One region of the Bacillus tequilensis genome, then DNA from elsewhere that is predicted to be linked to it. Evidence: riboswitches for the same ligand, from Rfam matches in the RefSeq annotation. Region 1 holds a riboswitch; each other region holds the start of a gene.
What was found. A riboswitch is a leader RNA that binds a small molecule or an ion and turns the genes downstream of it on or off. The one in region 1 is predicted to bind S-adenosylmethionine.
Positions count from the first base shown of each region.

Region 2: another riboswitch for S-adenosylmethionine. It lies ahead of G4P54_RS20085 (5-methyltetrahydropteroyltriglutamate--homocysteine S-methyltransferase); the one in region 1 lies ahead of metE (5-methyltetrahydropteroyltriglutamate--homocysteine S-methyltransferase).
Region 3: another riboswitch for S-adenosylmethionine. It lies ahead of G4P54_RS21295 (hydroxyacid dehydrogenase); the one in region 1 lies ahead of metE (5-methyltetrahydropteroyltriglutamate--homocysteine S-methyltransferase).
Region 4: another riboswitch for S-adenosylmethionine. It lies ahead of G4P54_RS08165 (phosphoadenylyl-sulfate reductase); the one in region 1 lies ahead of metE (5-methyltetrahydropteroyltriglutamate--homocysteine S-methyltransferase).

Region 1 covers NZ_CP048852.1:1,298,275-1,306,305, reverse strand. The annotation lists gene thiU (HMP/thiamine ABC transporter substrate-binding protein ThiU) at 1-61, shown strand, start outside; gene G4P54_RS06985 (ECF transporter S component) at 63-662, shown strand; gene G4P54_RS06980 (ABC transporter ATP-binding protein) at 649-2,283, shown strand; gene thiX (HMP/thiamine ABC transporter permease ThiX) at 2,258-3,022, shown strand; gene rsbRB (RsbT co-antagonist RsbRB) at 3,057-3,890, opposite strand; gene isp (serine protease Isp) at 4,113-5,072, shown strand; SAM riboswitch class I at 5,204-5,359, shown strand; gene metE (5-methyltetrahydropteroyltriglutamate--homocysteine S-methyltransferase) at 5,488-7,776, shown strand; gene G4P54_RS06955 (histidine phosphatase family protein) at 7,817-8,031, opposite strand, start outside.
Region 2 covers NZ_CP048852.1:3,813,860-3,821,890, reverse strand. The annotation lists gene G4P54_RS20095 (CoA transferase subunit B) at 1-545, shown strand, start outside; gene G4P54_RS20090 (3-hydroxybutyrate dehydrogenase) at 562-1,335, shown strand; gene G4P54_RS20085 (5-methyltetrahydropteroyltriglutamate--homocysteine S-methyltransferase) at 1,387-2,523, opposite strand; SAM riboswitch class I at 2,601-2,707, opposite strand; gene G4P54_RS20080 (5-methyltetrahydropteroyltriglutamate--homocysteine S-methyltransferase) at 2,777-3,910, opposite strand; SAM riboswitch class I at 3,993-4,081, opposite strand; gene G4P54_RS20075 (LURP-one-related/scramblase family protein) at 4,148-4,636, opposite strand; partial or broken gene G4P54_RS21430 (hypothetical protein) at 4,770-5,048, opposite strand; gene G4P54_RS21510 (hypothetical protein) at 5,323-5,451, opposite strand; gene pepT (peptidase T) at 5,555-6,787, opposite strand; gene G4P54_RS20060 (response regulator transcription factor) at 6,837-7,493, opposite strand; gene G4P54_RS20055 (sensor histidine kinase) at 7,480-8,031, opposite strand, start outside.
Region 3 covers NZ_CP048852.1:2,037,013-2,045,043, forward strand. The annotation lists gene G4P54_RS10660 (lipase family protein) at 1-200, opposite strand, end outside; gene G4P54_RS10665 (lipase family protein) at 225-1,055, opposite strand; gene G4P54_RS10670 (ABC transporter permease) at 1,531-2,523, opposite strand; gene G4P54_RS10675 (ABC transporter permease) at 2,517-3,263, opposite strand; gene G4P54_RS10680 (ABC transporter ATP-binding protein) at 3,273-4,211, opposite strand; gene G4P54_RS10685 (MarR family winged helix-turn-helix transcriptional regulator) at 4,225-4,776, opposite strand; partial or broken gene G4P54_RS21295 (hydroxyacid dehydrogenase) at 5,062-5,260, opposite strand; SAM riboswitch class I at 5,377-5,468, opposite strand; gene G4P54_RS10695 (molybdopterin oxidoreductase family protein) at 5,616-7,658, shown strand; gene G4P54_RS10700 (hypothetical protein) at 7,763-8,031, shown strand, end outside.
Region 4 covers NZ_CP048852.1:1,532,852-1,540,882, reverse strand. The annotation lists gene cysC (adenylyl-sulfate kinase) at 1-116, opposite strand, end outside; gene sat (sulfate adenylyltransferase) at 129-1,277, opposite strand; gene cysP (sulfate permease) at 1,326-2,390, opposite strand; gene G4P54_RS08165 (phosphoadenylyl-sulfate reductase) at 2,402-3,103, opposite strand; SAM riboswitch class I at 3,258-3,363, opposite strand; gene pyrE (orotate phosphoribosyltransferase) at 3,508-4,140, opposite strand; gene pyrF (orotidine-5'-phosphate decarboxylase) at 4,137-4,856, opposite strand; gene G4P54_RS08150 (dihydroorotate dehydrogenase) at 4,825-5,760, opposite strand; gene pyrK (dihydroorotate oxidase B electron transfer subunit) at 5,760-6,530, opposite strand; gene carB (carbamoyl-phosphate synthase (glutamine-hydrolyzing) large subunit) at 6,527-8,031, opposite strand, start outside.

The DNA.
Region 1 (8,031 bases):
AACCATGACGGTGAATTTTTCGGCTAACAGTCCATCAAGAAAAAACAGGAAGCAGGGATAACATGAAAAGCTGGAAAGTAAAAGAAATTGTCATCATGTCCGTTATCAGTATCGTTTTTGCCGTTGTTTATTTATTATTTACGCATTTCGGAAACGTGCTTGCCGGTATGTTCGGGCCAATCGCTTATGAACCGATTTACGGCATTTGGTTTATCGTTTCTGTCATTGCCGCTTATATGATTCGAAAACCGGGTGCGGCGCTCGTTTCTGAAATGATTGCAGCGCTCGTTGAGTGCCTGCTGGGAAACCCGTCTGGCCCGATGGTCATCGTTATCGGCATCGTTCAAGGTCTCGGGGCTGAGGCAGTTTTTCTCGCGACACGCTGGAAAGCATACTCTCTGCCTGTCCTTCTGCTGGCTGGAATGGGATCTTCGGCAGCCAGCTTTATTTACGATCTCTTTGTTTCCGGCTATGCAGCCTATTCACCAACTTATCTTCTCATTATGCTTGTGATTCGTCTGATTTCCGGTGCACTGCTTGCGGGGCTTCTCGGAAAGGCTGTCAGCGACTCTCTCGCTTATACAGGTGTATTAAACGGAATGGCGCTCGGAAAGGAACTGAAAAAGAAACGGAAGCGGGCATCAGAACATGCAAGCCTTTAATGAACTCCTGAAGGTTGACAAACTCAGCTTCTCTTATGAAGAAGACGAGAAACCGGTTTTTCAAAACCTTTCGTTTGAACTTCATAAAGGAGAATGCGCTTTATTGCTGGGCCCAAGCGGGTGCGGAAAAAGTTCGCTCGCCCTTTGTTTAAACGGCCTTTACCCTGAGGCTTGCGACGGCATACAGTCCGGGCATGTCTCCCTGTTTCAAAAGCCGGTTACAGGTACCGAATCCATTGCTCAGCGTGCCGGGATCGTCTTTCAGGACCCTGATCAGCAGTTTTGCATGCTGACGGTGGAGGACGAAATCGCTTTTGGGCTGGAAAATCTGCAGATTCCGAAAGAAGAGATGACGAAGAAAATCAATGCTGTTTTAGAAAAATTGCGTATTACCGATTTAAAAGAAAAAACGATATCCACTCTGTCAGGAGGACAAAAGCAGAAAGTGGCTCTCGCCTGTATTTTAGCGATGGAGCCTGAGCTTATTATGCTAGATGAACCGACTTCCCTTTTAGATCCTTATTCAGCGCGGGAGTTCGTTCACATGATGAAGGAGCTTCAGCGGGAAAAAGGCTTCAGCCTCCTCGTCATTGAGCACCAGCTTGATGAATGGACGCCTTGGATTGAGAGAACCATCGTGCTGGACAAATCAGGAAAAAAAGCGCTGGATGGCCGGACGAAAGATCTATTTCAGCATGAAGCAAAGACCTTAAAGGAATTGGGCATCGCGATTCCTAAAGGATGTGATCTTCAGGAAAAGCTCCGTATGCCGTTTTCTTTATCAAAAGAATCATTGTTCAATGAGCCTTTTCCTGCCGGCTATCCTGAAATAAATGAAGCTCCTTCCGGGAAGAGTGTGCTTGAAGTCAGCTGCCTTTCGTTCGCAAGAGGACAGCAGGCGATTTTCAAAGACATCAGCTTTTCATTGTGCGAAGGCTCTTTGACGGCGCTTGTCGGCCCGAACGGCACTGGAAAATCCACACTCTTATCTGTCCTCGCCCGTCTTTTAAAGCCGAAAAGCGGCAAGATTTTTCTATATGATAAGCCGCTGCAAGCGTATAAAGAAAATGAATTGCGTAAACGAATGGGATTTGTTTTTCAAAATCCGGAACATCAGTTTGTCGCCGATACGGTGTATGATGAGCTGCTGTTCGGCCAGAAAGCAAGCACTGAAACTGAGAAAAAAGCGCGGCACCTGCTGCATCGTTTCGGTCTTGCACATTTGGCTGACCATCATCCCTTCGCGATCAGCCAAGGGCAAAAAAGGCGTTTGAGTGTCGCGACTATGCTCATGCATGACGTAAAGGTTTTATTGTTAGACGAGCCAACCTTTGGCCAGGACGCCCGCACGGCGGCTGAATGCATGGACATGATTCAGAAGATCAAACAAGAAGGAACCGCTGTCCTTATGATTACACACGATATGGAGCTGGTCTCCTCGTATGCCGACAGCGTGCTCGTGCTTCACGATACAAGCCTGGCCTTTGACGGATCTCCAGCACGGTTATTTTCTGAGGAAACAGCACTTGTCCAAAAAGCGAAGCTCACTCTTCCCCTCTTATATGAATGGATGGCATATCAAGAGGAGGTGCGTGATGATGCAGTCATTACATCTCATTAATCCGACAGTGAAAGCGGCGGCCGTTTTTTCCTGTGTCGTCATGCTGTCGTTTATTTACAACCCGTACACCCCTGCGTGTTTTTATATCATCATCATTACGGGTGTCCTAACGGCTGCCAGAATCCCATTGAAAAAATGGTTCTTGTTTACGATTCCGTTTTTGATTTTGGCATTCGGTTGCGTGTGGACAGCCGCTGTTTTTGGCAAGGTGCCGACAACTCCGGATAATTTCTTGTTTCAAGCCGGCCCTATCTCGATCAACAGCGATAATGTGTCTGTCGGCATCTCTCTCGGGTTTCGTATTTTGTGCTTTTCCGCCTTGTCGATGATGTTTGTTTTTACAACTGATCCGATTTTATTTATGCTGAGCCTTGTTCAGCAGTGCAAGCTCTCACCAAAGCTTGCTTATGGCGTCATTGCAGGCTTTCGTTTTCTTCCGCTCTTAAAGGATGAGGTCCGGCTGATCCAGCAGGCTCATCAAATTAGAGGAGGAGCAGCGGAAAGCGGCTTCATCGAAAAAATCAGCGCGTTAAAGCGGTATACCATCCCGCTTTTGGCAAGCGCTATCAGAAAAGCGGAACGGACGGCGCTCGCGATGGAATCGAAAGGTTTTACAGGAAGCAGAAACCGGACTTATTACCGGACACTGACTGTGAACAGACGCGATTGGCTGTTCTTTTGCCTCGTTCTCTTGCTGTTCGCAGGATCTTTTCTCGTATCTTTTTGCTTTGTCTCATAAAAACATCCGCTATCACTGATAGCGGATGTTCTTCTTATTGATGATAGTTTAAAGCTTGAGCAAGATTGGTTTTAATTGTAATGTTCGAAAAATCAATCCCCAGCTGTACAGCGGTTTGCGCGATTTCGGGCCTGATTCCTGACAGAGTTGACCGGACACCGATCAAATTGAGCGCCTCAATCAATTTGAAAATTTGGTGAGCCACCATCGTATCAACGACCACAACGCCTGACAAATCGATCAACAGATGCTCCACTCGTCTTTTTGCACAGGCATGAAGCGTGTTTTCCAGAATAAACTTTGCCCGCTCCGTATCAATGTCACCGACAAGCGGAAGCAGAGCTGTTGATTTGCTCAGTGTAATGACAGGCGAGCTTAATTCCAATATCATTTCTCTCTGAGCGTTTAATTGCTGTTTGGCATTCGTTTCAGCGTGATCGACGAATGTATAAATGGTAAAATCAAAAACTTTCACAATCAAATCGGCCCATTTTTGTTTCTCTCCCGGTTCAAACGCCGACTCATTTTCTTCTGCGAATTGCTCAAAATACTTCGTATATAATCTACGGTTTCTCATAAACTCCCGAATGACGTACTGAACTGGAGTGTCGAGATGCTTTTGATCATTCGTCAGCTCAATGACCCACTCTTGAAATTCCTCGAGAAATTGTTTTTCCGGTAAAACATACATGTAATTCAGATGCCGGTAAAATTCCCTGTCCTGCTCTTTTAATTCTTCCGTCACTGTGGCATTATGTAAGGCGTAAAGCGAATTTGGATCACTATCCTTCATCGTTTCTATCCATTCCTCGGCCATTTGCTCTACATGCTCTGAAAAAAACGCATATAATTGTTCATTCAGTTTCATCACACTGCTCCTTTCTCCAACCCTATTATAACTTGACTCAAAGCCGAATCCCAGTCATACACGCTGAAGCCATCCAATATTTTGAAAATCACTAATTCTTTGGATTGTATCCTCTTTTTTCAAAATGCTTCAAATGGCTCTGTCCGAACGGTTGCTTTTTTCATATAATATGAGGCAACACCCTTGAATCCACTTGAAAGCATAAAAAAGGAGGGCTTTTTTATGAATGGTGAAATCCGCTTGATCCCGTATGTGACGAATGAGCAGATCATGGATGTAAACGAGCTTCCTGAGGGCATTAAAGTGATTAAGGCGCCAGAAATGTGGGCAAAAGGGGTAAAAGGCAAGAATGTAAAAATTGCTGTATTGGACACGGGCTGCGACACAAGCCATCCTGATTTAAAGAACCAAATCATCGGCGGAAAGAACTTCACGGATGATGACGGCGGCAAGGACGATGTGATTTCCGACTACAACGGACACGGCACACACGTCGCCGGAACGATTGCTGCTAATGATTCAAACGGCGGCATTGCCGGAGTTGCGCCTGAGGCAAGCCTATTGATTGTGAAGGTTCTTGGCGGTGAAAACGGCAGCGGACAGTACGAATGGATTATTAACGGCATTAACTACGCTGTGGAACAAAAAGCCGATATCATCTCGATGTCCCTTGGCGGACCAAGCGATGTGCCAGAGCTGAAAGAAGCGGTGCAAAACGCCGTCAAAAACGGAGTGCTTGTTGTTTGTGCAGCAGGAAATGAAGGTGACGGAGACGAACGCACGGAAGAGCTTTCCTATCCTGCAGCTTATAATGAAGTCATCGCGGTTGGATCTGTTTCCGTAGCGCGAAAATTATCAGAATTTTCTAACGCCAATAAGGAGATTGATCTTGTTGCACCGGGAGAAAATATATTGTCTACCCTTCCTAACAAGAAGTACGGTAAGCTTACCGGCACTTCAATGGCTGCCCCCCATGTCAGCGGAGCGCTTGCTCTTATCAAAAGCTATGAAGAAGAATCATTTCAAAGAAAGCTTTCTGAATCCGAGGTTTATGCACAGCTGATCCGCAGGACACTTCCGCTTGAGATTGCAAAAACGCTGGCAGGCAATGGATTCCTCTATTTAACCTCTCTTGATGAGCTTGCAGACAGAGCAGAGCAATCACATTTAATGGTCCTATAAAATTATTTTTCTTATATAATATATACCAAATGATGTCATTTTAATTTCAAATTCTATATTGACAACGAATTTGAATTACTGTTAAGATTACCAACAAATGATTCAACTTTTCAAAAAATTAATAACATTTTCTCTTATCGAGAGTTGGGCGAGGGATTGGCCTTTTGACCCCAACAGCAACCGACCGTAATTCCATTGTGAAATGGGGCGCACTGCTTTTCGCGCCGAGACTGATGTCTCATAAGGCACGGTGCTAATTCCATCAGATTGTATCTGAGAGATGAGAGAGGCAGTGTTTTACGCAAAAAAAGCCTCTTTCTCTCATGGGAAAGAGGCTTTTTGTTGTGAGAAAACCTCTTAGCAGCCTGTATCCGCGGGTTAACGAGAGTGTTTTATATATAAAGGAGGAGAAACAATGACAACCATCAAAACATCGAATCTAGGATTTCCGAGAATCGGACTGAACCGGGAATGGAAAAAAGCACTTGAAGCGTATTGGAAAGGCAGCACTGACAAAGATACATTTTTGAAGCAAATCGACGACCTGTTTTTATCTGCCGTAAAAACACAAATTGACCAGCAGATTGATGTTGTGCCTGTTTCTGATTTCACACAGTATGACCATGTACTCGACACAGCCGTCAGCTTCAACTGGATTCCGAAACGATTCAGACATTTGACTGACGCTACCGATACATACTTCGCTATCGCCCGCGGAACTAAAGACGCCGTATCCAGTGAAATGACAAAATGGTTTAATACAAATTACCATTACATCGTGCCAGAGTATGATGAGAGCATTGAGTTCCGCCTCACAAGAAACAAACAGCTCGAAGATTATCGCCGGATCAAGCAGGAATACGGCGTTGAAACCAAACCTGTGATTGTCGGCCCTTATACATTCGTCACGCTTGCTAAAGGCTATGACCCGTCTGAAGCAAAAGCAATCCAAAAACGATTGGTGCCGCTATACGTACAGCTTTTGAAAGAGCTAGAACAAGAAGGCGTTAAATGGGTGCAAATCGATGAACCAGCGCTTGTTACCGCCTCTGGCGAAGATGTCCGCAGCGCAAAACAATTATTCGAAAGCATAACAAGTGAGCTTTCATCTCTGAATGTACTTTTACAGACATATTTTGATTCTGTTGATGCTTATGAAGAGCTGATCTCTTACCCAGTACAGGGAATCGGACTTGACTTCGTTCACGATAAAGGCAGAAACCTCGAACAGCTGACAACACACGGCTTTCCGACAGACAAAGTGCTGGCAGCCGGCGTGATTGACGGACGCAACATTTGGAAAGCGGATCTTGAAGAACGCCTCGATGCCGTTCTCGATATCCTCAGCATTGCAAAAGTAGATGAGCTGTGGATTCAGCCTTCCAGCAGCCTGCTGCATGTTCCGGTAGCGAAGCACCCTGACGAGCATTTGGAGAAGGACCTGCTGAACGGATTATCCTATGCAAAAGAAAAACTAGCCGAGCTGACAGCTTTGAAAGAAGGTTTAGTATCAGGAAAAGCGGCAATCAGCGAACAAATTCAGCAGGCTAAAACTGACATTCAGGCGCTCAAGCAGTTTGCAACAGGTGCAAACACTGAACAAAAGAAAGAACTTGAGCAATTAACCGATAAAGACTTCAAGCGCCCGATTCCATTCGACGAACGGTTGGCTCTGCAAAATAAATCTCTCGGACTTCCGCTTTTGCCGACAACGACGATCGGGAGCTTCCCGCAGTCTGCTGAAGTGCGGAGCGCACGCCAAAAATGGCGGAAAAACGAATGGTCTGATGAACAGTATCAACACTTTATCAATGCAGAAACAAAAAGATGGATTGATATTCAGGAAGAATTGGAGCTTGATGTTCTTGTTCACGGTGAATTTGAACGGACAGATATGGTCGAATACTTCGGTGAGAAACTGGCCGGCTTTGCCTTCACGAAATACGCTTGGGTTCAATCATACGGCTCACGCTGTGTCCGCCCGCCAGTCATTTACGGAGATGTAGAATTTATTGAGCCGATGACAGTGAAAGACACGGTCTATGCACAGTCATTGACCTCCAAGCATGTGAAAGGAATGCTGACGGGTCCGGTTACGATCTTAAACTGGTCTTTCCCTCGAAACGATATTTCGAGAAAAGAAATCGCCTTCCAAATCGGGCTGGCCCTTCGCAAAGAAGTAAAAGCGCTTGAAGATGCGGGCATTCAAATCATTCAAGTCGATGAACCGGCGCTGCGCGAAGGCCTTCCATTAAAAACCCGCGATTGGGATGAGTATTTGACTTGGGCGGCAGAAGCATTCAGATTAACCACCTCTTCCGTGAAAAACGAGACGCAGATTCATACGCATATGTGCTACAGCAACTTCGAAGATATTGTTGATACAATCAATGATCTTGATGCCGATGTGATTACAATCGAACACAGCAGAAGCCACGGAGGATTTTTAGATTACTTAAAAGACCATCCTTATTTGAAAGGGCTCGGCCTTGGTGTATATGACATTCACAGCCCTCGTGTACCGTCAACTGAAGAAATGTACAACATTATCGTTGATGCGCTTGCCGTCTGTCCGACTGACCGCTTCTGGGTAAATCCAGACTGCGGATTGAAAACAAGACAGCAGGAAGAAACGGTTGCAGCATTGAAAAACATGGTTGAAGCCGCTAAACAAGCAAGAGCTCAGCAAAAACAGCTTGTATAATATAGAAATGGCCATCTGCCTCTGGCAGATGGTTTTTCTATTAGAAAGCGGAAATCGGTTTCCGATGCTTCCCGTCCCCTTCTATTATTATTTCGGCTGTTCCATTTTCATCAAATTCCACAAGACTCAATGATGTATCATGTATGTAAGCAGAATTCCATATATCATTAATGCGTCTTCCCTTTATGATATTTAGCAGCATTAATATAAAGACAGAATGGGTAACCAAGAGAACATTACCGGAAGCATGGCTGT
Region 2 (8,031 bases), 1.5 Mb from region 1:
ATGGCGTTCACGTCATGCTTCAATCAGAAAACGGTTTGCTCGGAATCGGCCCGTATCCTGTGGAGGGGACGGAAGACGCGGATTTGATCAACGCGGGAAAGGAAACGATCACTGAAGTGACGGGCGCTTCTTATTTTGACAGCGCTGAATCATTCGCAATGATAAGAGGCGGGCATATCGATTTGGCTATCCTTGGCGGCATGGAGGTTTCTGAGCAGGGTGATTTGGCCAATTGGATGATCCCCGGCAAAATGGTCAAAGGGATGGGCGGTGCCATGGATCTCGTCAATGGAGCGAAACGGATTGTTGTCATCATGGAGCATGTCAATAAGCATGGCGAGTCAAAGGTGAAGAAAACATGCTCCCTTCCGCTGACAGGCCAGAAAGTGGTGCACAGGCTGATTACAGATTTGGCAGTGTTTGATTTTGATAACGGCCGCATGACACTGACAGAGCTTCAGGAAGGCGTCACAATTGAAGAGGTTTATGAAAAAACAGAGGCTGATTTCGCTGTAAACCAGTCTGTGCTCAAGCAAAATTCTTAATGGGGAGGTGTTTGACATGAAAAACAAGGTCGCCTTGGTCACTGGGGCAGCCGGCGGAATCGGATTCGAAATCGCAAGAGAATTCGCCCGAGAAGGCGCCAGCGTCATCGTTTCGGATCTTCACCAGAAAGCATGTGAAGAGGCCGCTTCCAAGCTTGCCGAAGAAGGTTTTGACGCAGCCGCCATTCCGTGTGATGTAACAAAGGAAGCGCAAGTCGCTGAGACGGTGGATGGCATCCGGAAACGATACGGCCGCTTGGATACTTTGGTGAACAATGCCGGTATTCAGCACGTCGCCCCAATAGAAGAGTTTCCGACAGAAACCTTTGAACAGCTGATCAAGGTCATGCTGACGGCTCCATTTATCGCGATGAAGCATGTCTTTCCAATCATGAAAAAACAGCAGTTTGGCAGAATCATCAATATCGCGTCTGTTAATGGCTTAGTCGGCTTTGCGGGGAAATCCGCTTATAATAGCGCCAAGCACGGCGTCATCGGGCTGACAAAGGTCGGGGCGCTGGAAGGCGCGCCCCACGGCATTACAGTCAACGCGCTCTGTCCGGGTTATGTCGATACACAGCTTGTCCGCAATCAGCTGAGCGATCTTTCGAAAACGAGAAATGTCCCGTACGACGCGGTACTTGAACAGGTCATTTTTCCGCTTGTGCCGCAAAAACGGCTGCTTTCCATCAAGGAAATCGCAGATTATGCGGTGTTTTTGGCAAGCGAAAAAGCGAAGGGCGTTACCGGGCAGGCTGTCGTTCTAGATGGCGGCTACACCGCTCAGTGACAAAAAAACACACCTCCTCCGCCAGGGAGTCCAGTGTGTTTTTTTCTTTGCTTATTTCCAAACATCGTTAGCGATCTCAACCACATGGCGGAGTTTCGCCCATTGCTGTTCTTCCGTCAGCTTGTTGCCTTCCTCAGTTGAAGCGAATCCGCATTGAGGGCTGAGGCAAAGCTGATCTAAGTTCACATAACGGGACGCTTCTTCGATACGGCGTTTGACGTCGTCCGGATGTTCAAGCTCGCCGAATTTAGATGTCACTAAGCCAAGGACAAGCTGAAGATCAGAGCGCTTCACATAACGGAGCGGTTCAAATCCGCCTGAGCGTGAATCATCATACTCCAGGAAAAGCCCGTCCAGATTCAAGCCGTCAAAAATGGTTTCAGCAGCTGCGTCATAGCCGCCTTCCGCTGTCCAAGTGGACTGGAAGTTGCCGCGGCAAATATGCATGGTTACCGTCAAGTCATCCGGACGGTCTGCAATCGCGTCGTTAATTGATTTCGCAAACAGCTGTCGAAGCTCGTCAGGCGTTGTTCCGAACGCTTCGATTTGTTTTAAGCCTTTTTCTGATAAGAAAACAGCCCATGCCGTATCATCAAGCTGGAGGTAGCGGCAGCCTCTGTCATAAAACGCTTGAATCGCTTTTTTATATGCTTTGGATACGTCATGCTGGAAAAGCTGATAGTCGTTTTTGTACGCATCCTTTTCCAGTTTTCCACGGAAAAACAGCATATTCGGGCTTGGGATCGTCATTTTTGGCGTCGCGTCACCGGCAATGCTATGGAGAAATGAGTAATCTTCAAGCATTGGGTGAGTTGAAAAGTCAATATCACCTGTGACTTTAATGCCGCGTGCTTTTGTTTGTACGTTGTGGAATTGAATGCCCTGCTCGGGAATAAACGGCTCAACGCCATCCAGGTTTTCCAGAAAATCAAAGTGCCACCACGCTCTGCGGAATTCACCGTCTGTTACGACGTTCAGGCCGGTTTCCTTCTGTTTTTCCACAATGCGGATGATTTCATCGTTTTCGATTTGGCGAAGCTGTTCAGCTGTCATTTCGCCGGCCGCTTTTTGCTGCCGCGCTTTTTTGACGGGCTCAGATCTCAGCAAGCTTCCGACTTGATCCGCGCGAAACGGCGGTTTTTTTCTTTGAAGTGATTTTTGTTCTGCGGGTGTTGTTTGTTGTGACATGTTGTCCATTCCTTCTTTCCATTCAAATATAAAAAAGCTCTTCCTTTGGATAAGGAAGAGCTTGCGTGACAATCTCAACCTTATCTTCAAGAGCAATCATTGCTCTAAAGGATTTAGCACCATTCTGTTAAACAGCGGTTGCCGGGTATCGCAGGGCCAGTCCCTCCACCTCTCTTGATAAGGAAAACCTTTTTTATGAAATTTTCTGATAGTATCTATTATTCACACATTTTATCTATCTGTCAATGATAGATTATCTCCACACGTCGCTGGCGATGTCGATGACATGGCGGAGCTTCGCCCATTGCTGCTCCTCTGTCAAAAGATTTCCTTCTTCTGTAGAGGCGAAACCGCACTGCGGGCTGAGGCAAAGCTGATCAAGGCTGACAAAGCGCGCCGCTTCATTGATTCGGCGTTTCACATCTTCTGGATCTTCAAGCTCGCCGTATTTTGATGTAATTAAGCCGAGAACAATTTGCAGATCCTTGCGTTTTACGAAACGAAGCGGATCAAAATTTCCTGAGCGGTCATCATCGTATTCCAAGAACAGGCCGTCCAGGTCTAAGCCGTCCAAAATCGTTTCCGCTACAGCGTCGTAGCCTCCTGATGCCGCCCAAGTTGAACGGAAGTTGCCGCGGCAAATATGCATTGTGATTGCTAAATCATCAGGCCGGTCTGCCACTGCATCGTTAATCGTTTTGGCGAACAAGGCAGGCAATGTTTCTGGATCGCCGCCGAGCGCCTGAACAACCTCTCTGCCTTTTTCCTCAAAGAAGAGAGACCATGACGTATCATCAAGCTGAAGATAGCGGCATCCGGCGTCATAAAAGGCTTTGATTGCTTTTTTGTACGCTTGGGCCAGATCATGAAAGTATTCCTCTTGGTCGTCATAAATCGCTTTATCAGCCTTTTTACCGAAAAACAGCATATTCGGGCTCGGAATTGTCAGCTTTGGTGTCGCATCGCCGGCAATCTCATGTAAAAATTGAAAATCAGCAAGCGCAGGGTGGTTCGTAAAATCAAGTTTTCCCGTCACTTTGATGCTTCGTGCTTTTGTTTTCGCGTTATGGAACTGAATCCCTTCAGCCGGAATGAACGGTTCCACTCCGTCTAGCCCTTCCAAAAAGTCATAATGCCACCAAGAGCGGCGGAATTCCCCATCTGTTACCACCTCGAGACCGATTTCTTTTTGTTTTTCCACAATGCGGCTGATTTCTTGATTTTCGACCTCACGAAGCTGTTCCGCAGTGATCTCGCCGGCCGCTTGCTTCTGCCGGGCTTCTTTCACCGGAGCGGAGCGCAGTAAACTGCCGACATGATCAGCGCGGAAAGGAGCTTTGTGTTGTTTTTCTGTTTTGTGTCCTGTAAGACTTGTTTGTTCAGCCATGTCATTCGCCTCTTTTCTCAAATGTGTAAGCATAAAAAAGCTCTCCCTTTATGTAAGGAAGAGCTTGAACGATCAAATCTCCGCCTCATCTGCAGGATTTAGCACCATTCTGTTTGAAACAGCGGTTGCCGGGTATCATAGGGCCAGTCCCTCCACCTCTCTTGATAAGGTACATCTTCATATTCAGATTTCAATTATCTTAATATTATTACTTTTTGATCAATTGTCAACTCTTTTTTAGAAAAGACTCTCATCATCATCGTCATATAAGACCATATCCAGCACGATAGCGATGGCTGTGCAAATCAGCACATCTTCTTTGTTTGCAATCTGCAGATGATAAGAATCACCCCAGCTGAGCCATTTCTTGCTCACCGACATCCGGACATTTTCCCCGTCAGTCAGCTGGAATTCATTCTTCCACAGGTCCCCGTCAATTTCCCAGTTAAGCCCGGAAATCTCAAATTTCGGTTTGAAAAACGCTAATTTCTTCGTCACCTCACAAACCGTTTTCCCGTCAATTGAAATCACATATCGCGGCAGAAATGACATCACTTTTTGTTCAATGGAAACGAGCGTTTTCCCCGATGAATCTGTCAATTGTAATGAGTCCCCTAACGAAAAGAACCGCCCTTCGACTTTGAAGTGCTCTTGTTCATCCCGGTCATAAATATGAAATGTATCTTTAAATGAGAACATTTTTTGTTTCATAAATAAATCGATCATGGCTGAAGTCTCCTTTTGAATTTGCCCTTATAAAAGATTACGAATAGGGGGCAAAAAGGTTTCAAGTTCCAAATCTAAGTTTTCAAAATGAAAAGGCTGCGTTATTCAGCAGCCTTTTCGTTTGATATATGAACTAGGATAGATGCATCCGGCGTTTTTGGCGGATGGCGTCAAGGTCGATTAGGTTGTTGTGATGAGGTGCGGCTGCTGGCAGAGGGCTTGTCTTTTGCGGTTTGCGGCGATTATCCTTGCTGAAAGAAAAAAGAAGATAGCCGCATAATGCGATGATAATAAATAGGATCATTTTACATACCTCCCAAAAAAAGTTTTGGTATTCTCTATTGTACGGTTAAGTTATCGAAAAGTATTCAAAAAATTCGAAATCAATAAAAAATAAATAACTGCCCCTCAAAAACAGTCTAACCTGTTGACCTGAAAATAGTCTTGCATTATGGTGATTATTCTTGTTGATGATTGGTTCTATAGTTACTATCGACGATAAAATAAATTCCTTTATATAACTTTTAACCTAAATTATCGTAATTCGAATTTCCTGTTTTTAGGTTTCGTTTTCTTTCTTGTTTGGTTTATACCCTATTTTGCGGAATTGAACACAAAAAACCCAAATTACGGAGCATTTGGGCGGTACAAGAGAATGCGGGCTATGTTTTGAGGATTTGAATGTTTTATCTGAAGATGCGTTTGAACATTTTTCTGATTTTTTGAAATGGGCTCGATTTCTTTTGCATTCTAAGTGGCCTGGTGATGATCCATTTTTTCAATAGACTTTTTGCAGCTATCGCATGTTTTGTCATTGTTTTTCCTCCTTATCCGTTGATACTTGTTTTACGGAGGAGGTGTTCAAAATGTTTCGTTTTCACACAAAAAAGCCAGTCCTTTTTGGACTGGCTTTCGGCATTACGCCTGTTCTTCAAACAGCTTTGCGATCTCAACGATAACATTTACGGCTTTGACCATGTTATCGGCGGAGATGTATTCAAATTTGCCGTGGAAGTTTTCCCCGCCTGTAAAGATGTTTGGCGTCGGGAGTCCCATGTAGGACAGCTGAGACCCGTCCGTGCCGCCGCGGATTGGAGAAATCTTCGCTTCGATGCCGAGGTTTTCCATCGCTTGCTTGGCAATATTGACGATTTCGATGACAGGTTCGATTTTCTCTCTCATGTTGTAGTATTGATCGTTCATATCAAGCTGAATCCGGTCTTGCCCGTATTCGTTTTGAAGCTCTTCAACGACGCGCTTCATTGTTTCTTTTCTGTTTTGGAAGTTTTCTTTGTCAAAGTCTCTGATAATATAGTGCAGTTTTGTTTCCTCTACATCGCCTTGAATTGACAGCAGGTGGTAGAAGCCTTCGTAGCCTTCTGTATATTCGGGTGCTTCGTCTGCCGGCAGCAGGCTGTTCAGCTTCATTGCGATTTTCGCAGAGTTGATCATTTTGCCTTTTGCTGTGCCGGGATGTACGTTGTTGCCTTTGATCGTGATTTTTGCGGCAGCTGCATTGAAGCTTTCGTACTCAAGCTCGCCGAGCGGGCCGCCATCAACTGTGTAGGCAAAGGACGCATTGAACCGTTTTACATCAAATTTGTGCGGCCCTCTACCGATTTCTTCATCAGGCGTAAAGGCGACTCTGATCGTGCCGTGCTTGATTTCAGGGTGTTTGATGAGGTAATCCATGGCTGTCATGATTTCAGCAATACCGGCTTTATTATCTGCGCCGAGAAGGGTGGTGCCGTCTGTGGTGATGAGTGTGTGGCCTTTATAGCCGGACAGCTCAGGGAACTGATCAGGCGACAGGATAACCTGCAGCTGTTCATTGAGAACGATGTCTTTACCATTGTAGCTTTCAACGATTTGCGGATTCACGTTTTTGCCGGTAAAGTCTGTGGCGGTGTCGACGTGGGCGAGAAAGCCGATTGTCGGCACGTCTTTTTCAGTATTGGAGGGAAGAGTCGCCATGACATAGCCGTTTTCATCAATGGCTGCGTCCTGCATGCCGATTGATTTCAATTCATCAACGAGCATGTTTCCTAACGTCAATTGGCCGGGTGTGGAAGGGCAGGTGTCAACGGATTCATCGGACTGCGTGTCGACTTTTACGTATGTAGTAAACCGTTCAATGATTTTTTCTTTCATTTCCAATCATCTCCTTTGTCTTATTTTATCATGGCGGGTTGAGAGATTTCTATTGCACAATACCGTTTCGGATGGCAAAAACGACTGCCTGTGTCCGGTCTTGGGCATTGCATTTTTGCAGGATGCGGTGCACGTGGGTTTTCACGGTGCTTTCGCTGACGAAAAGTTTTTCAGCAATGTCTTCATTTCTTAGCCCATAGGCCATTTGCTGAAGAACTTCAAGTTCTCTTTTAGTAAACGGATCTGCCGGTTCTTCGGCTTGAGTTTGCTGCTTCGAGCGAAATGTCTCGCTGATAATTTTAGCCGCTGTGGCTGTACGGAAAATCGCTTCGCCTCTGGCCGCGGCGCGGATGGCGTCTATTAATTCTTCAGGAAGTGTGTCCTTCAGCAGATAGCCGACTGCACCCGCGCGGATGCCTTCAAACACATATTCTTCCGTATCAAAGGTCGTTAAAATGACAATTTTTGTATCTGGAAGTGCGTTTATAATGTCTTTCGCCGCTTCGATGCCTGAGCAATGCGGCATTTGGACATCCATTAGGATGACGTCAGGTGTTGTTTGCTTTGCCAGTGCAATGATGCCGTGACCGTCGCCGGCCTCACCGGAAACCATCATATCCGGCTGTGCATTGATGATATAGCGAAAGCCTTCGCGCACAAGCGGCTGATCATCGGCAAGTGCGACGAGTATTTTATCTTTGTTCATCTTTTTGCTCCTTATTCGTTGTGGCGAGCGGCAATACCAGCTCAATTTGCAGGCCGCTCGGCTGTACGGCGCTGAGAGACAGGGAACCGCCTGCTTTTTCAGCGCGCTCTTTCATTCCTGTCAGGCCAAATCCATAAGTCAGATTACCGGTGAATTGCCCGTTGTCGGTGATTGTGACATAGAGATAGGTCTCGTCGTTAGATATAACGGCAGCCGCATGAGAAGCGTGAGCGTGACGAATGATATTGGTCAGCGCTTCCTGTAAGATGCGGTAGATCGTTTCGCTTACATTTTGAGGCCAATACTCTTCGGACAGGCCGGCAGTGTCTAAAGAAACGTGCAAACCGCTCCGTTCCTCCACTTGATGAATAAGCCCCCGCAAAGCGGTAAGACCGACCATCGATTCGCTTCTGCCCATTTGGTGAACGACAGACCGTACTTCTTGAAGGCATTCTCTGGCGACATTCAGTACATTTTGAATGACTTTTTCTGAATCCTCCTTGCTGCTTTTCAGAATATAGGGGAGAGATTGAAGCTG
Region 3 (8,031 bases), 740 kb from region 1:
TGTGACTCGGCAATAAAACCAAATACTTCAGATTCCGGCTCCTCAACACCCGCAAGAGCTCGTATCGTATATCGAAGGCTATATCCTTTTGGCAAGACAAGTGGTTCCTTTTCAAAGAGTTGATATGACTGGTAGATCATGGCCGATAACAATATCGAATCCTCACGGTTAAACATATAGTATAAGTTTGAACTATTCATCCACGCAGCTCCTTTCGTATATTCCTAGCATGTTCCTCGAAACGGAGTACACATTTCAGTATCAGGACAAAACCCTGGATTTTTATCACATAATATTTCGGAGAAATCTGGATTCATTTTACTGAGGTATTTAAAATAACAGGCGATCGCATCATTACGCGGCGTATTATTCAACTGAAAAGAGATTGGATACTTTGTTTTTACATGGTGATAGTATAATCCTTCCTCCGTAAAAGGTGGTGGATACTTTTTTGCGGGGAAAGTTGGAAAAGAGTCATGAATATTTACAATTCGCAAACTGTTTTTCACCACTTGATTGAATTGAGAAGCAAAGACAGGGTCACCGATACGCGGACTGCCATACGTATACAAGAACGGATGATTAAACCCAGTGTTCACTGCAATATCAAAAGCAGCTAATGTTGCCAAGGCTCCTCCGTAGTTGTGTCCAGTAACAAACAGTTTTTTTGACGTGGAAAGTTTGTTTATTTGTCTGAGTAAATTGTTTCTTGTTGATTGATAAAGACATGTAAATCCGCGAGAGGTCTTTCCGCCATTTTTAACGTAGGGATAGGGAACTTGAAATATGTCATAGGATGCTAAAAGATCCTTAGGATATGCTGCGTATCCTCTAAACGCTATAACGATTTGATCTTGCGACTCAGCAATAAAACCGAATACTTCTTCCGCAGGATTCTCTACGTCAGCAAAACCACGAATGGTATATCGAAGTTTAAAGCCTTCTGGTAAGATAAGTTTCCCTTCTAAAAAGAATGGATATGTCTGATAGCTCATTGCTGCAAGAAATATTGCGGATTTGCTATTAAAAATACTGTTTTCATCCGGAAAATCCATATATACGCAATTCCTTTCTTAATATAGGTAAATATGAGGTTTACGCTACCATATGAATGAAAACCCGGAATTGCTAATGATGGTGATATTAACGGGGATTTTGGTAATGAAACGGGAAAGTTACTTAGTGGAGGAATAACAACAAATGGAACACTACAAGAGCCTTCATCACTACAGCAAGAGTCACCGCAAAACAACAATATACCGTTCGGTACAAGCAGAAACAAGTCTAACACATAACAAATTTGTAATCGTGATCACAATGCCAATTGACAACTCAACAAGATGAAGTGATTTTTGCCAGCGACGATAGCGGCTATGGCCAGCTGCATGCGACAGCAAACAATATCGGTGAAGCTGCACCCGATTCTTGATCAGATTTCACCTCTAAACTTTTATTACATAATGATTGATACAGCATAAACAACAAGTAAAAAAGATGCACAGAAACCTATACATCTCATGTTCATCTGCACTATTCATAAATCCCTTTAATAGTCCTTCTTCTTGTGATAAAACCTCCAAGGAAACAAAATACAGCCGAGCACATCAAAATATAAACAACTTGAGTTTTGTATTCCCACATTGTATGTCCCATTTCTACCCCGTGAATAAAAGTCATATACGCTCGTTGCGGCAGTATCGCACAAAGCGTATTCAACAATGGATGATGCGGAGCAAAAGAAAGAAAACAGCCTGACAATACACATGTGACCACACTGATACCGCTTGACACCAAACTGATGTTTCGGTCCATAACAGAAGCCATAAAGATAGCAAATCCTGTTGCAAGCATGATTAGAACACCCAGTAGCCCAGCAAGAATGTCCAAACGGAAACCAATGTCAGCATGGAAAAATACTTTTGTAATCACGATGGCCAAGTAAGTGGGTATGTATAGACATAAAAACGTAAAGATAAATTGAACAAGCAAATATTTCCCCACATGTACGGGAGACACCAAAATCCTTCTAAAGGTTTTGAGCATTCGGTCTTCTGGATATAACGAAGCTAATGCCACACCTTGCATCAAAACAAGCATTACGATAAAGCCCAAGATATTCGTTCCTGTTCCCCTTTCAGCCCTTAATTCATCCTCTCCCAAGTAGCCGCCTCGCATTTTTCCAGTTTTAAAAAATTGCTGAATTCTCTTTTGATCCGCTTTACTTTTCAACGTGGTTACTTTGTAATCACCTTGATTTTTTTCTACGATAGCTGCATATTTCCCTAACACCAGATCAGAAAACGTCGGTTTCTGATGTACCGCCACCACTCTAAAAGCAGAATCACTCGGCATATGCTGTACGTCGTCCTGCTCTGTTACAAAAGCAATCGTTTCTTTGAAAATCGGCTTTCCGGAAAACATAATCGCAACACCAACCATCAGAGGGACAATGATCACTGTAATGATGATAATCGCTTTTTTGGTCAAGATTCGCTCCCATCTGTTTTGAAATAGACTCAGCATACATATCCCTCCGACTTACATGTAACATGTGAAACGGCAATACAAATGATTGAAGCAAAAAATAGTCCTGACATAACAGGCAGCAGCATACTGGAATCGTGATCATAAATAAGATGAAATGAACACTCTGTTACCCATTTAACCGGAGAAAGTAGTGATATATGATTGACGACTTCTCCCAATCTATGAATCCCGAAAAAAACGCCGCCAAAGAAAATAAAAAAGGCTATCGGAATTTGCATAAACCCGTTCGCCTGTTCTTCATTTTTGAACAAACTGCAAAACATTGTACCAAAACAACAACCAAAAAATAAAAATACATACAATAAGAGCATGAAATAGGGAAGATGTTGTCCGCCAAAGTTCAAATGAAACATTGTCTGGGCGATCAACACATTCAAACTGTACATGATGACACTAAATATCCAGGTTGATAGTAATTTAGAAAGATAAATATCGGTTGTCGAAACGGGCGCATATACAATACGGAGGTTCGCTTTCTTCACCTTTTCCTCCATAAACGTATTAGAGGCGGTCATAGCGATCAGTGTTGCAGCAAAAACCATCATATTCACTCCATAATAATCATACGAACTGACCTCGCCTGCTCCAAAGCTGTTTTTCGTCACAAAGCCCATGATCAGAATAAGAACGAAAGGAAAGACCGTATTGGCGATCACAAGAACCGGATTCCTTATAATATTCATAAAATCAAACGTTATCAATTTTAACAGACTCATTTTGCTCTCCTAATCTCTTAAATTTCTTCCCGTCAGCTCTAAAAATACTGTTTCTAACGATGCCTCTTTTTTGTTCATGCTTAGGATGCCGCAGCCTTGGGCACCCAATTCTGCTATGATTTCACTCAGGTGATCCTGGTTTTGCTGAACGGTCACTTGTAGTTGATGGTCAGAGAAATCAACTTCTGTCACTCCTTTGATTTTTCTAATAGCGTTTTTATTTAATTTCTGAACATGTGCCAGCTGAAAAGCATATGTCATTTCTTTATTCACTTCTTTGTACAGCTCTTCTTTTGTTCCATTGGCAATGATTCTCCCTTCATTCATGATTATAATGCGATCTGCAATCGCCTCGACTTCATCCATATAATGTGTCGAGTAAATAATGCTCGCTCCTCTTGATTTCAGCTCTTTTATCGATTCCAAAATGTGATGCCGGGATTGCGGATCGATTCCTACAGTGGGCTCGTCCATGATAATCAATTTCGGCTGATGTGCAATGGCACACGCGATATTTAATCTTCTTTTCATCCCGCCTGAAAACGTCTTAGGCTTGTCATTTTTCCGGTCATATAGCTGTACGAGCTCCAAAGCCTCTCTGACTCGGGCTTTCAGTTCTTCTCCTCTAAGAGAATAAAGACTCGCAAAAAAACGAACATTTTTCTCAGCGGAAATTTCCTTGTAAATCGCGATATCTTGAGGTACAATTCCGATGCCTTTCTTCATTTCCTTTGACCCTTTTTTCACATTGTGGCCCAGTATTGTCACGTTGCCAGAACTGGCCGACAATACTCCGGATAACACGTGAATGGTGGTGCTTTTCCCAGCACCATTTGGGCCTAACAAGCCAAGAACTTCCCCCTCTCTCACTTCAAAAGAAATCCCATTTACCGCTGTTTTGTTTCCGTACTGTATTTTCAAATTTTCTACAGCCGCCATGTTGTTCATATATTTCTCCTTTTTACATTCTCCGTTTTGAGAATTCCTGCAATAAATTTGTTTTCAAATCGTCCCGATTTTGTTCAATGTCAAAATCAGCAGCGTTTTCTTCAAAGCCATCCTGTTCCTCTCCGTCAAAACTGTACAGTTTCTTCAATAAAACCCACAATGTTTCCAGCTCTTCCGTAGAAAACCCTTTAAATAGATCTGCCATAAAGTACACCGCTTTTTCACCGCATTCCTCCATGACACGCTTGCCTGAATCAGTAATCTTCACATTAACCGCTCGCTTGTCGCGTTTACTCGGAACAGTAATGACATAACCTCTTTTTTCAATACTACTGACAAGCCTATTGATGTTTTGTTTTGAAGTGCCTAATTTTTTTGCGATGTTGTTAAATGTCGTTTCCTCTTCCGGTAAATGCAGTATGGCAACCATCGTCATAAATTGTCTTGACGTTAAGCTTTCATAATAATCGTCTCCGCGTGATTGGATTTTGTTTAAAACAGAAAAAAGTGTAGCGTAAGATTGTTGCATTAAAAATAAATCTTTCAGTTCTTTTGAATAATCCATACTCATCCTCCTCGTTAGACAATATATTGTCTATAACATCATAACACTTCTCGATTAAATGTCAACATATTGTCTATTCTCCTTCAGGAAAGTTAAGTTTGTCAGCTCTCTCCACAAGAAAAGGACAAAAAGCGCCCCTGAAACAGGGCGCTTTCTGATTAAGATGCATATTGAGGAGATGATTCCTCCTGTACTGCTTTTTCCTCAGGTACAGGTATATGAATGCGGTTTACCACAACCTCTCTTGAAGTATTGACGAAAATCGCACTCTCTTTCATCAGTTCAAAATACGTTCTCTGTTACTTGATCGAGCTGAGTAATCAAACCTATCGTATGTGTTTCTTTTAATAGCTGAATGATTTCAACTTCCCGGTATGCCCGGCCTTGCTCCTCCTAGGATTGATAACAAACCGAGCCGAACAATGTTTCAAGCTCGCTCTTTGTGTCCTTCTTTGTTGTATGGTGCTGTAACCAAAAACGTCATGGTGCAAAACGTCCTTTTCATCATATTTTTTCATAAAAAAATCTCTTTCCGAAGATGGAAAGAGATCATATATAAGCGTGCCCTGTCTACAGACAGACGCCGGTATAAACCTTGCTTTCCTATCTTTCAAGCTGACGCTTGCTGGAATTGGTACAATACTGTTGCCAAGGTTTCATTGGACCGGTCCCTCCACCTCTCTGGATAGAAAATGTTGAATATATCATTTTCAGAATAAAGAATACGTTTATCATAAAGAATTCCAAGATTGATGTTAATCTATTTTTTCAGAATTGACGTTATCATCCGAAATGTTATAATTCTTACAAAATATCTAACTAGAGAGAGGAACTGGGCCATAAAATCTTTTGCTACACAACAAAATGGCATTTTTAAGTCCGTTTGCTCGCTTGACTGCCCGGATCAATGCGGATTGTTAATACATAAAAAAGACGGAAAAATTGTGAAAGTGCAGGGAGATCCCGATCATCCTGTCACAGCTGGAAACATATGCAACAAAGTTCGAAACATGACGGAGCGCATCTATGATGAAAAGCGGCTGACTACACCGCTTAAACGGACAGGCGCGAAAGGCCAAGCGATATTTGAACCGATTTCCTGGGAAGAGGCGATTGATACGATCACCTCCCGCTGGAAGCAGCTGATTGATGAAATGGGAGCTGAAAGCATACTTCCTTACAGCTTTTACGGAAATATGGGGAAATTGACAGCTGAAGGAATGGACCGCCGCTTTTTTTACCGCATGGGATCAAGCCAGCTTGAACGGACGATTTGCAGCAAAGCGGGATCTGAAGGCTATAAATATACAATGGGCATAAGCGCGGGAATCGATCCTGAGGAAACCATTCATACAAAACTATTTATTTTTTGGGGAATTAACGCTGTCAGCACAAACATGCACCAAATTACAATCGCCCAAAAAGCGCGAAAAAAAGGTGCCAAAATTGTCGTGATCGATGTACATAAAAATCAGACAGGGCGTCTTGCAGATTGGTTTATTCCAATAAAGCCGGGAACTGACAGCGCACTTGCCCTTGGCATCATGCACATTTTATTTAAAGAAAACCTTCACGATGAAGCATTCCTGTCTGAATACACGGTCGGCTACGACAAGCTCCGTGAACACGTGAAACAGTATAATCCGGAAAAGGTATCAATGATCACCGGGATCAGCACTGAAGATATTTATCAGCTGGCAAGAATGTATGGGAAAGTCTCCCCTTCTTTTATCAGAATCGGAAATGGAATCCAGCATCACGATAACGGCGGGATGATTGTAAGGACGATTGCCTGTCTTCCGGCGATCACCGGCCAATGGCTGCATAAAGGGGGCGGCGCAATTAAGCATAACAGCGGAATTTTAGAATATAACACAAATGCCTTGCAGCGGCCCGACTTATTGAAAGGACGCACACCGAGGTCGTTTAATATGAATCAGCTTGGCAAGGTGCTTTTGGAAACAGATCCGCCTATCCGCTCTCTTTTTATTTACGGAACAAACCCTGCCGTCGTCGCGCCGAAAGCAAACAAAGTCAGACAGGGCTTGCTGCGGGAAGACTTGTTTACTGTGGTTCATGATTTGTTTTTAACGGAAACGGCTGCATATGCGGACATTGTACTGCCTGCAACATCCGCTTTTGAGAACACTGATTTTTATACCTCCTACTGGCACCATTACATTCAGCTTCAGCAGCCGGTGATTGAGAACTATGGAGAAAGCAAGTCTAATACTGAGGTGTTCCGATTACTGGCTGAAGCAATGGGATTCACAGACCAGGAGCTCAAAGATTCAGATGAAGAATTAATCCGTCAGGCGCTTGACCATCCAGATAATCCGTATTTGACTGAGATTGGTTACGATTCCCTTTCTAAGTTTTCATTTATGAAAGCGAAACGCGAAAAGCCCCTGTTTCCAGGCAAACTTCCGACTCCAAGCGGAAAAATAGAATTATATTCAGAAAAAATGAAACAAGACGGCTTCCCGGCTTTACCGACATATACCCCTCTTATATCCGATGACGAGTATCCGTTTATGTATGTTCCGGCGCCAAACCATAATTTCTTAAACTCAACGTTTTCCAACAATGCAAAGCATATCAAGCTTGAAAAGATGCCAAAGCTTTTTATCAATACAAAAGATGCTAAAAAATACGGAATCGGTGATGGAGATCCTGTACGAATTTGGAACAGCCGGGGAGAATGCGAGCTTGCCGCTTCAGTCGGGGAACAAGTACTGTCCGGTGTCGTAGTCAGCCAAGGATTATGGGCGGATGAACCAGGAAAAAAACAGCTTGTAAACGCGCTTACCTCAGACCGCTTATCCGATATGGGCGGCGGCGCCACCTTTTTTTCAGGCCGCGTGCAGATTGAAAAGGCGTGAAAAAACACTTAAAGCACGCTCTGACCGCTTTTTTGTTTCAAAATATGAAACCCCGAGTATGCCAAGCTCGTATAACATAACATCGACATAATGGAGGCATACACATGGACGTTTTTTTAGGAATCGGTATTGCTTTGGCTGGATATTTTATCGGTGAAGGCTTAAAGCAAATGAACCATCAAAAAGGGAATGAACAGAATGATATCTTGCTTATAAAGGAACGGGATATTTTCTTTTACATCGGACATTTTTTAGGAATAACGACAGCAGAGGCAAAGCAGTTAGCCGGGGACAAGACAGACATTCCTTACATCGAAATAAACGGGAAAAAATATGTGCAGAAACATTTATTAAAAGAATGGACATTCACATT
Region 4 (8,031 bases), 230 kb from region 1:
TTACCTGAGCCGCTTAACCCTGTCAGCCAGAGAATTGAGCTTTTGTGCTTGTTTTTTTGCTGGTACTCTTCTTTTGTAATAGAGGCTTCATGCCATACAATATCGCGATTTGTCACTGCCAGTCCTCCTTAAGATACGCCTGCTTCTTCTTTATTCTTCATCCCTCTGATTAACACTTCTACGACTTCTGCGCGGCTGAATTCTGCAGGAGGCAGCACACCGTCTCTCAGCATGCCTCTTACCTTAGTGCCTGATAAGATGACGTGATGCTCTCTGCCGTGAGGGCACGTTTTCGCTGTTCCCATATTTCCGCATTTTTCGCAGAAGAAGCTGTGCTCGAATTTAAGCGGTGTAATCCCAAGCTCTTCAGGTTTAAATGTGTCAAACAGCTCCTGCGCCTCGTATGTTCCGTAATAGTCACCTACACCTGCGTGATCGCGGCCGACGATGAAATGCGTGCAGCCGTAGTTCTTTCTGACAAGCGCGTGGAAAATTGCTTCTCTCGGTCCTGCATAACGCATCGCGGCTAAGAAGACGCCGAGGAACACACGGTCTTTCGGGTAGTAATTGTCAAGAAGCACTTGGTAGCTTTCCATCCGCACATCAGCTGGGATGTCATCAGATTTTGTTTCGCCTACCAGCGGGTTTAAGAACAAGCCGTCTACTGTTTCAAGTGCTGTTTTTTGAATGTATTCATGCGCTCTGTGGACAGGGTTTCTTGTTTGGAAACCGACAATCGTTTCCCAGCCTTTTTCCGCAAACTGGCGTCTTGTTTCCGCCGGTTCAAACGTAAACTCAGGGAATTGTTTTGAAGCTTTTTTAATCAAAGTGATCGGTCCGCCGACATATGTATCGCCTCGGCTGAACAGCTTTTTAACACCCGGATGCTCCTGCTCATCCGTTTTGTACACATTGACCGCTTCTTTTTGTTTGTCAGGCACGTACAGGTCTTCGATTTGGATAACACCGTATGTTTCTCCTTCATACGTTAACTTTACCGTTTCACCGATTGACAGTTCCGCTGCTTTATGCGCATTGACCGGAAGCGTGATTGGAAGGGACCAGACAACGCCGGAAGAAAGACGCATATTTTCGACAACTGATACGTAATCTTTTTCATTAAAGAAGCCTTCGATCGGACTGTATGCGCCGATTCCGATTAATTCCAAATCCGCAAAAGAAATCAAATCAAGTTCAATTTCTTTTTGAATGCCGCTCACATGATATGATTCATCTACTCTGTTTACTAATGTTCCTCCGTGTGGTGCTAAGCTCATAATATTTATTTCCTCCCAGTTAACATATAAAATAACTCAGATTAATGATTAAATTCCCCCGCCTTGTTCGTGGACAGAGCGTCTCTCTTTACGAATGGCCTTCATCAGGCTGACGGCACCGCCAGCCGCTAACAGCACGCTTACCATGATAAAGATTGAGTAATAATCCGCTTTTAAAAACAAGGAAACAAGCAGATAAGAAATCGATAAAGATAAAAACGGCGAGACGATCCATACCTTCAGCATCGTTTGAACAACTTGTTTATGAAACACGTTCGGACCGTTTTTCGCCATGCCTATTCCGATAATAGACGATGACGTGACTTGCGCTAAGGGCACCGGCATCCCAAATACAGAACTGATGATCACCAGTCCGGCTCCTGTACCGGATAAGAGAATGCCTTCTCCTTTTGCGAATCTCGTGATTTTCTTCCCGTTTGTTTCCAACACCCGCCGGCCTAATAAAAGCGCGCCAAGGGAGACAAAAATCCCCCCGTACAAGGTTCCTTTCGCGACATCAAGCACACCGGCCGCTACTAATGGACCTACGGCGTTCGCCACGTTATTCATGCCGGCAGAGAACGCTTCAAAAAATCCGGCAACTAACAAAACAGCACCAAGGATTTTTTGCTTTTTTGAAGACTTAATTTCAATCTTCAAATAGCTAAACAGCTTTGAAACGAAATAGGTGAAGCCGAAAGCAAAGAGCGGGACAAAAACCCAAAACGCCACGATGACCAGAAGATTGTTCACAAACAATACTTTGTAAGCCACTCCCACTCCGACAACCGCGCCAACTGTTACTTCACTCGTCGACAATGGAATGCCAAGGAGATTAGCTGTAAAGAGCGACAGTGCAGCGGCTCCAATAATGATGCAAACAATTGTCAGGGTTATCGTCTGCTCGGGGATAATCCCGGAGCTGATGGTTTTGACAACCTCGCCTCCGCCAATGACCGCTCCGGCAAGCACACCGACCGCGCACAGGATCAGAGCGTACGTTTTCTTTTTGATGGCTCCGGAGCCGTAAGCAACTCCCATCGAAGCTGCAGCGCCGCTTGCACCAATATTCATCGCAAAAAACAAGCTAAATAAAATAGCGGCTAGTTCCATTTTGCAGCTCCTTATTCATGCAGTCCGCATTCTGTTTTCGCCATGCCATTCCATCTGCCTGAGCGTAAATCCTCAGCGGTAAAAGCAGGAGCCGTACAAGGCGCACAGCCAATGCTTGGATACCCTTGATCATGAAGCGGGTTGTAGTCCAGCTCATTCCGGGATGTGTATCTCCAGATGTCTTTCCACGTCCAATGGATCAGCGGGCATACTTTTACTGATTTGAACTTTTCATCTTTGTTTAAGAAATTCGTATTGGCACGGCTTGGCCCTTGATCGCGTCGCAAACCGGAAAGCCAGGCCGGATGTCCTGAAAGCGCCTCTCTTAAAGGAACGATCTTTCTAAGATAGCAGCACTGATTCGGCTCTCTTTCCCACAGTTTGTCACCATATTCTCCAGCTTGCTCCTCAAGGGTAAGGTCTGGTTTCTTCAGGATGATATTCAGACCCGGATAACGCTCTTTCACTCGTTCAATCGTTTCATAGGTTTCTTTAAAATGCAGGCCTGTATCAAGAAACACAATCTCTGCGTCTTTTTTCACTTTATAAATTAAGTCAATCAGAACGATTCCCTCAATTCCAAAACTGCAGGCATAGACAAGTTCATTGCCGTAATGGCCGTATGCCCACTTTAAAACTGACAGCGCTCCTTTATAAGGATCGTCATCCGGAAATGTAATCGTTGGTTCTTCCCAATTATCGTACGTTAACATTTCTTCTTTCCTCCTTTCGGAGACAAACAAACAGTAGCTTTCTGCCGGTTGTCTTTTCCTCATTGTAATGGCTGCCGTTAACGCAAACAGCCTTTTTCCTCGTAAAATAAAAAACTTTCAATCCAGCGGAAAGAAAGACAGGAACAGCATATAGCCCTTATCTTTCAAAATGGAATTCATTTTGCTGGAAGTAGCACCTTACATACTATGCAGGTTGCCGGGCTTCATAGGTCCAGTCCCTCAGCCGCTCTTGATAAGTTTTTAGATTTGTAGTAAATTTTAGCACAATTCTAACATAAGTCAACCCGACTTTTTTGATAGGATTAATAAAAAAACAGGCTTCAAGGCCTGTTTTCAAGCATAGCAAGGCTTTTAAACCCCTATACATCAGCAAAAATTAATTTTTATTTTTTAAACCAATCTTTTGACTCGGGATTTCGTTTCCACGTTTTCAGCTTTTCCAGATCGTCTGAATGAATATTTCCGTTTTCAAGCGCGACCTCTGTCAGCGTATCATAATCAGTTAATGAGTAGTATGGCAGTTCTGCCTTCGAAAATGCTTCCTGCGCCTTAGGTAGCCCGTACGTAAAGATTGAGACGACACCGAGCACTTCACAGCCAGCCGCTCGCAAAGCTGCCGCAGCTTCAAGCACGCTGCCTCCTGTGGAGATTAAGTCTTCAATGACGACCGTTTTTTGGCCTTTTTGAACTGCTCCCTCAATCTGATTTCCTTTTCCGTGCGCTTTCGGCTTGCTTCTTACATAACACATCGGAAGGTTCATACGGTCTGCCGCCAGAGCCGCATGCGGAATACCGGCGGTTGCTGTGCCTGCAATCATTTCTGCTTCCGGAAAATGCTCTTTGACAAGCCTGCTGATGCCTGAGGCGACATCATTTCTGACCTCTGGGAAAGATAATGTAAGGCGGTTGTCACAGTAGATTGGCGATAAAATGCCGCTCGCCCATGTAAATGGCTCGTTCGGGCGTAAAAAAACAGCTTGGATGTCTAATAGATGTTTTGCGATGATTTGTTTCATTGATTGATTCCCTCCCATTCAAGTCTGACAGCTTCATAGGCTTTTACCGGGTCTGCCGCTTTTGTAATCGAACGTCCTACTACAATCGCTGATGAACCCTTCTCTCTTGCAATTGCCGGTGTCGCTATGCGGATTTGGTCATTCACAGCGTCCTCTGACATCCTAATCCCCGGCGTGACAGTCAGAAATGAAGGAGAAACTGCTTGGTAAATAGCTTTTGCTTCATGAACAGAGCAGACCACTCCATCCAGCCCGCTTTCTTCCGCCAGTTTGCTGTAGTGCACAACCGTGTCGATCAGAGGCTTTTGGATCAGCAGTTCATCCTTCATCATTTGTTCAGATGTGCTTGTCAGCTGGGTTACCGCGATAAGCGACGGGCGTTTTTTTCCAGCCTGCGTCCCTTCTTCTAAACCTTCCAGCGCTGCCTGCATCATTTTTTTTCCCCCGGCCGCATGAACATTGACGAGATCTACTCCGAGACCAGCAAGACGTTTCATTGCTTTATTTACAGTGGTCGGGATGTCATGAAGTTTTAAATCTAAAAACAGCTTGCAATTACTTTCTTTTAGCTGTTTCACGATAGATGGTCCTTCTTGATAAAAAAGCTCCATTCCAACCTTTACAAATAACGGTTCTTTTTGAAAAGGCGCTAAGAACGCAAGTGTTTCTTCAGCTGATGCAAAGTCAAGCGCGATGATGGGCAGGTTGTTTTTCATGGTTCCAGCTCCTTCCGATGCATTCTTCAATGGATTGATAGCCGTATTGGCGCAAAACAGATGGGAGCTGGTCAATGATGTCCGGGCATGCAAAAGGATTCACAAAGTTTGCTGTTCCGACAGCAACCGCGCTTGCTCCCGCGAGAAGAAATTCCAGAGCATCTTCAGCCGTCTGCACACCTCCCATGCCGATAATCGGGATATTGACAGCCTGGCTGACTTCATATACCATGCGAATGGCAACCGGCTTCACAGCAGGACCGGAAAGTCCCCCTGTTTTATTCGCTAATATCGGCTTGCCTGATTGTAAATTGAGCCTCATGCCGATTAATGTGTTGATCATCGTAAGACCATCCGCTCCGGCCTCTTCAATCGCTGTTGCAATTTCTGTGATATTTGCTACGTTCGGGGAAAGCTTCACATAAACAGGGACATCTGAAACCTCTTTAACGGCTTTCGTTACATCAGCCGCCATTTCAGGATTCGTGCCAAAAGCGATTCCGCCTGTTTTCACATTCGGGCAGGAAATATTCAGCTCAAGTGCATGTACATTAGGCGCTTTGCTGATATGTTCTGCGACTTCAACATAATCCTCGACTTGAGAACCTGCGACATTGGCAATGATCGGCGTATCAAACTGCTCAAGCCACGGCAGCTCATTTTGCAAAACGCTTTCCAGGCCCGGATTTTGCAGGCCGATCGCATTAAGCATTCCAGCGCCAGTCTCAGCTACCCTCGGCGTTGGATTCCCGAAGCGCGGCTCCTTTGTCGTCGCTTTGATCATGATTGCTCCGAGACAAGATAAATCATAAAAACGCGCAAACTCTTTTCCAAAACCGAAGCAGCCTGATGCCGGAATGATCGGATTTTTTAAATCAAGTCCCGGCAATTTCACCTCTAGCATTACAGCGCCACCTCCTGAGCTTTAAATACAGGCCCGTCGAGACATACTTTTACGTACGATGTCTCACTTTCGTTTGTATGGCACACACACGCGAAGCATGCGCCGATTCCGCAGCCCATTCGCTCCTCCATGGACAGGTAAACTTCTTTATGGGCATATTCTTGTTTTAACGCCCTCAGCATCGGGGTCGGCCCGCAGCTGAGGAGAATATCAAACGCTAGATTTTTTTGTTTCATCACATCTGTAACAAACCCGGTTTCCCCGTAGCTTCCGTCAGCTGTTGCCACGTATGTGTCTCCGTACTGACGGCATTCTTTCTCGTAAAACACGTCCTTTTTTGATTGAAATCCTAAAACGTGGATGACCTTGACCCCTTTTTCGTTCAAGCGTTTCGACAGCTCTTGAAGAGGGGGGACACCTACACCGCCTCCCACCAGCAAAGCCGTCTTTCCGGGTTGGACTTCATTGACAGGAAAACCATTCCCCAAAGGCCCGAGGACATCCACAAGCTCACCTTGCTGCTTTAGAGACAACAGCCTTGTACCTTCCCCATCTACACGATAAATGATGGTGACTTCACTTTTTTCAAAATTGACATCGGCGATGCTGATTGGCCTCCTTAAAAGAGGCGTAACCGCTTCGCTCACTTTAAGATGAAGGAATTGTCCCGGGGTTGTAAACCCTTGGACAAGCTCCCCTTTCAAAACCATTTGATACACCCGGTCTGCAATTTGCTGGTTAGAACATACTGTCAAATACGCTTTTTTCATAGAGTGACTGCCGCCTCCTGATTTGTGTTGACTGCCGGCATTTGATCAGCACGGAATGTCATGCTTTCCAGCACTCGCAATATCGCTTCTGCCGTATCTAAAGATGTTAAGCAGGCAACACCATTTTCTACTGATTCACGTCTGATTCTAAATCCATCCCTTGCCGGCTGCTTTCCTTTTGTCAGCGTATTGATGACAAACTGCGCTTCTCCATTTCTGATGACATCAAGCAGGTTCGGGCCGTCCTGGCCGATTTTTCCGACGACCTTCGCCGGAATCGAAGCTTCTTTCAAGTAACCTGCCGTTCCTTCTGTCGCTAAAATGTTGTAGCCGATCGCGTGGAACCGCTTAGCGATGGCAAGTCCTTCTTCTTTGTCTTTATCAGCCACTGTTAAAAGTACGGAACCGTAGTTCGGGATTTGAATGCCTGAAGCAATCAGGGCTTTATAGAGCGCTTTTTCAAGTGTTGAATCTTTCCCCATAACCTCACCAGTTGATTTCATTTCAGGCCCTAACGTAATGTCCACTCTTCTCAGCTTAGCAAAGGAGAAGACCGGCGCTTTTACAAATACACCCTGCTGTTCAGGCTGAAGGCCCTCTGTATAGCCAAACGCCGCCAGCTTTTGTCCGAGAATGACTTTTGTTGCGAGATTTGCCATTGGGATACCCGTAATTTTGCTTAAGAACGGTACAGTTCTGCTTGATCTCGGGTTCACTTCGAGTACGTACACCTCGCCTTGTGATAAGACGAATTGAATATTGAGCAAACCGACAATGTTCAGTCCTTTGGCTAATGCAATCGTGTATTGTTCAATTTTTTTCTTAATGTCCTCTGTGAGAGACTGAGGCGGATAAACAGCGATCGAGTCTCCGGAGTGAACGCCCGCACGTTCAATGTGCTCCATAATTCCCGGAATGACGACTGTTTCACCATCAGATATGGCATCCACTTCAATTTCTTTCCCCGTTAAATATCTGTCAATTAATACAGGGTGCTGCGGATTGATTTTGACTGCATTTTTCATATAATGAAGCAGTTCTTCTTCTTGGTATACAATCTCCATCGCCCGGCCGCCAAGCACATAGGACGGACGAACCAGTACCGGATAGCCGATATCACTTGCGATGCTTACCGCCTGGTCAACGGATGTCGCTGTTTTGCCTAGCGGCTGCGGTACACCAAGTTCTCCAAGCGCTTGTTCAAATTTATCCCGGTCTTCCGCGCGGTCTAAATCTTCTAAAGAAGTCCCAAGGATTTTCACTCCGCGTGCAGAAAGCTCGTCAGCGAGGTTAATCGCAGTTTGTCCGCCGAACTGTACGACAACGCCCATTGGCTGTTCGAGGTCAATAATGTGCATGACATCTTCAATCGTAAGCGGTTCAAAGTACAGCTTGTCTGAGATACTGAAATCAGTTGAAACGGTTTCCGGATTGTTATTGACAATAATGGCTTCATAGCCTGCCTGTTTAATTGCCCACACAGAGTGAACAGTCGCGTAGT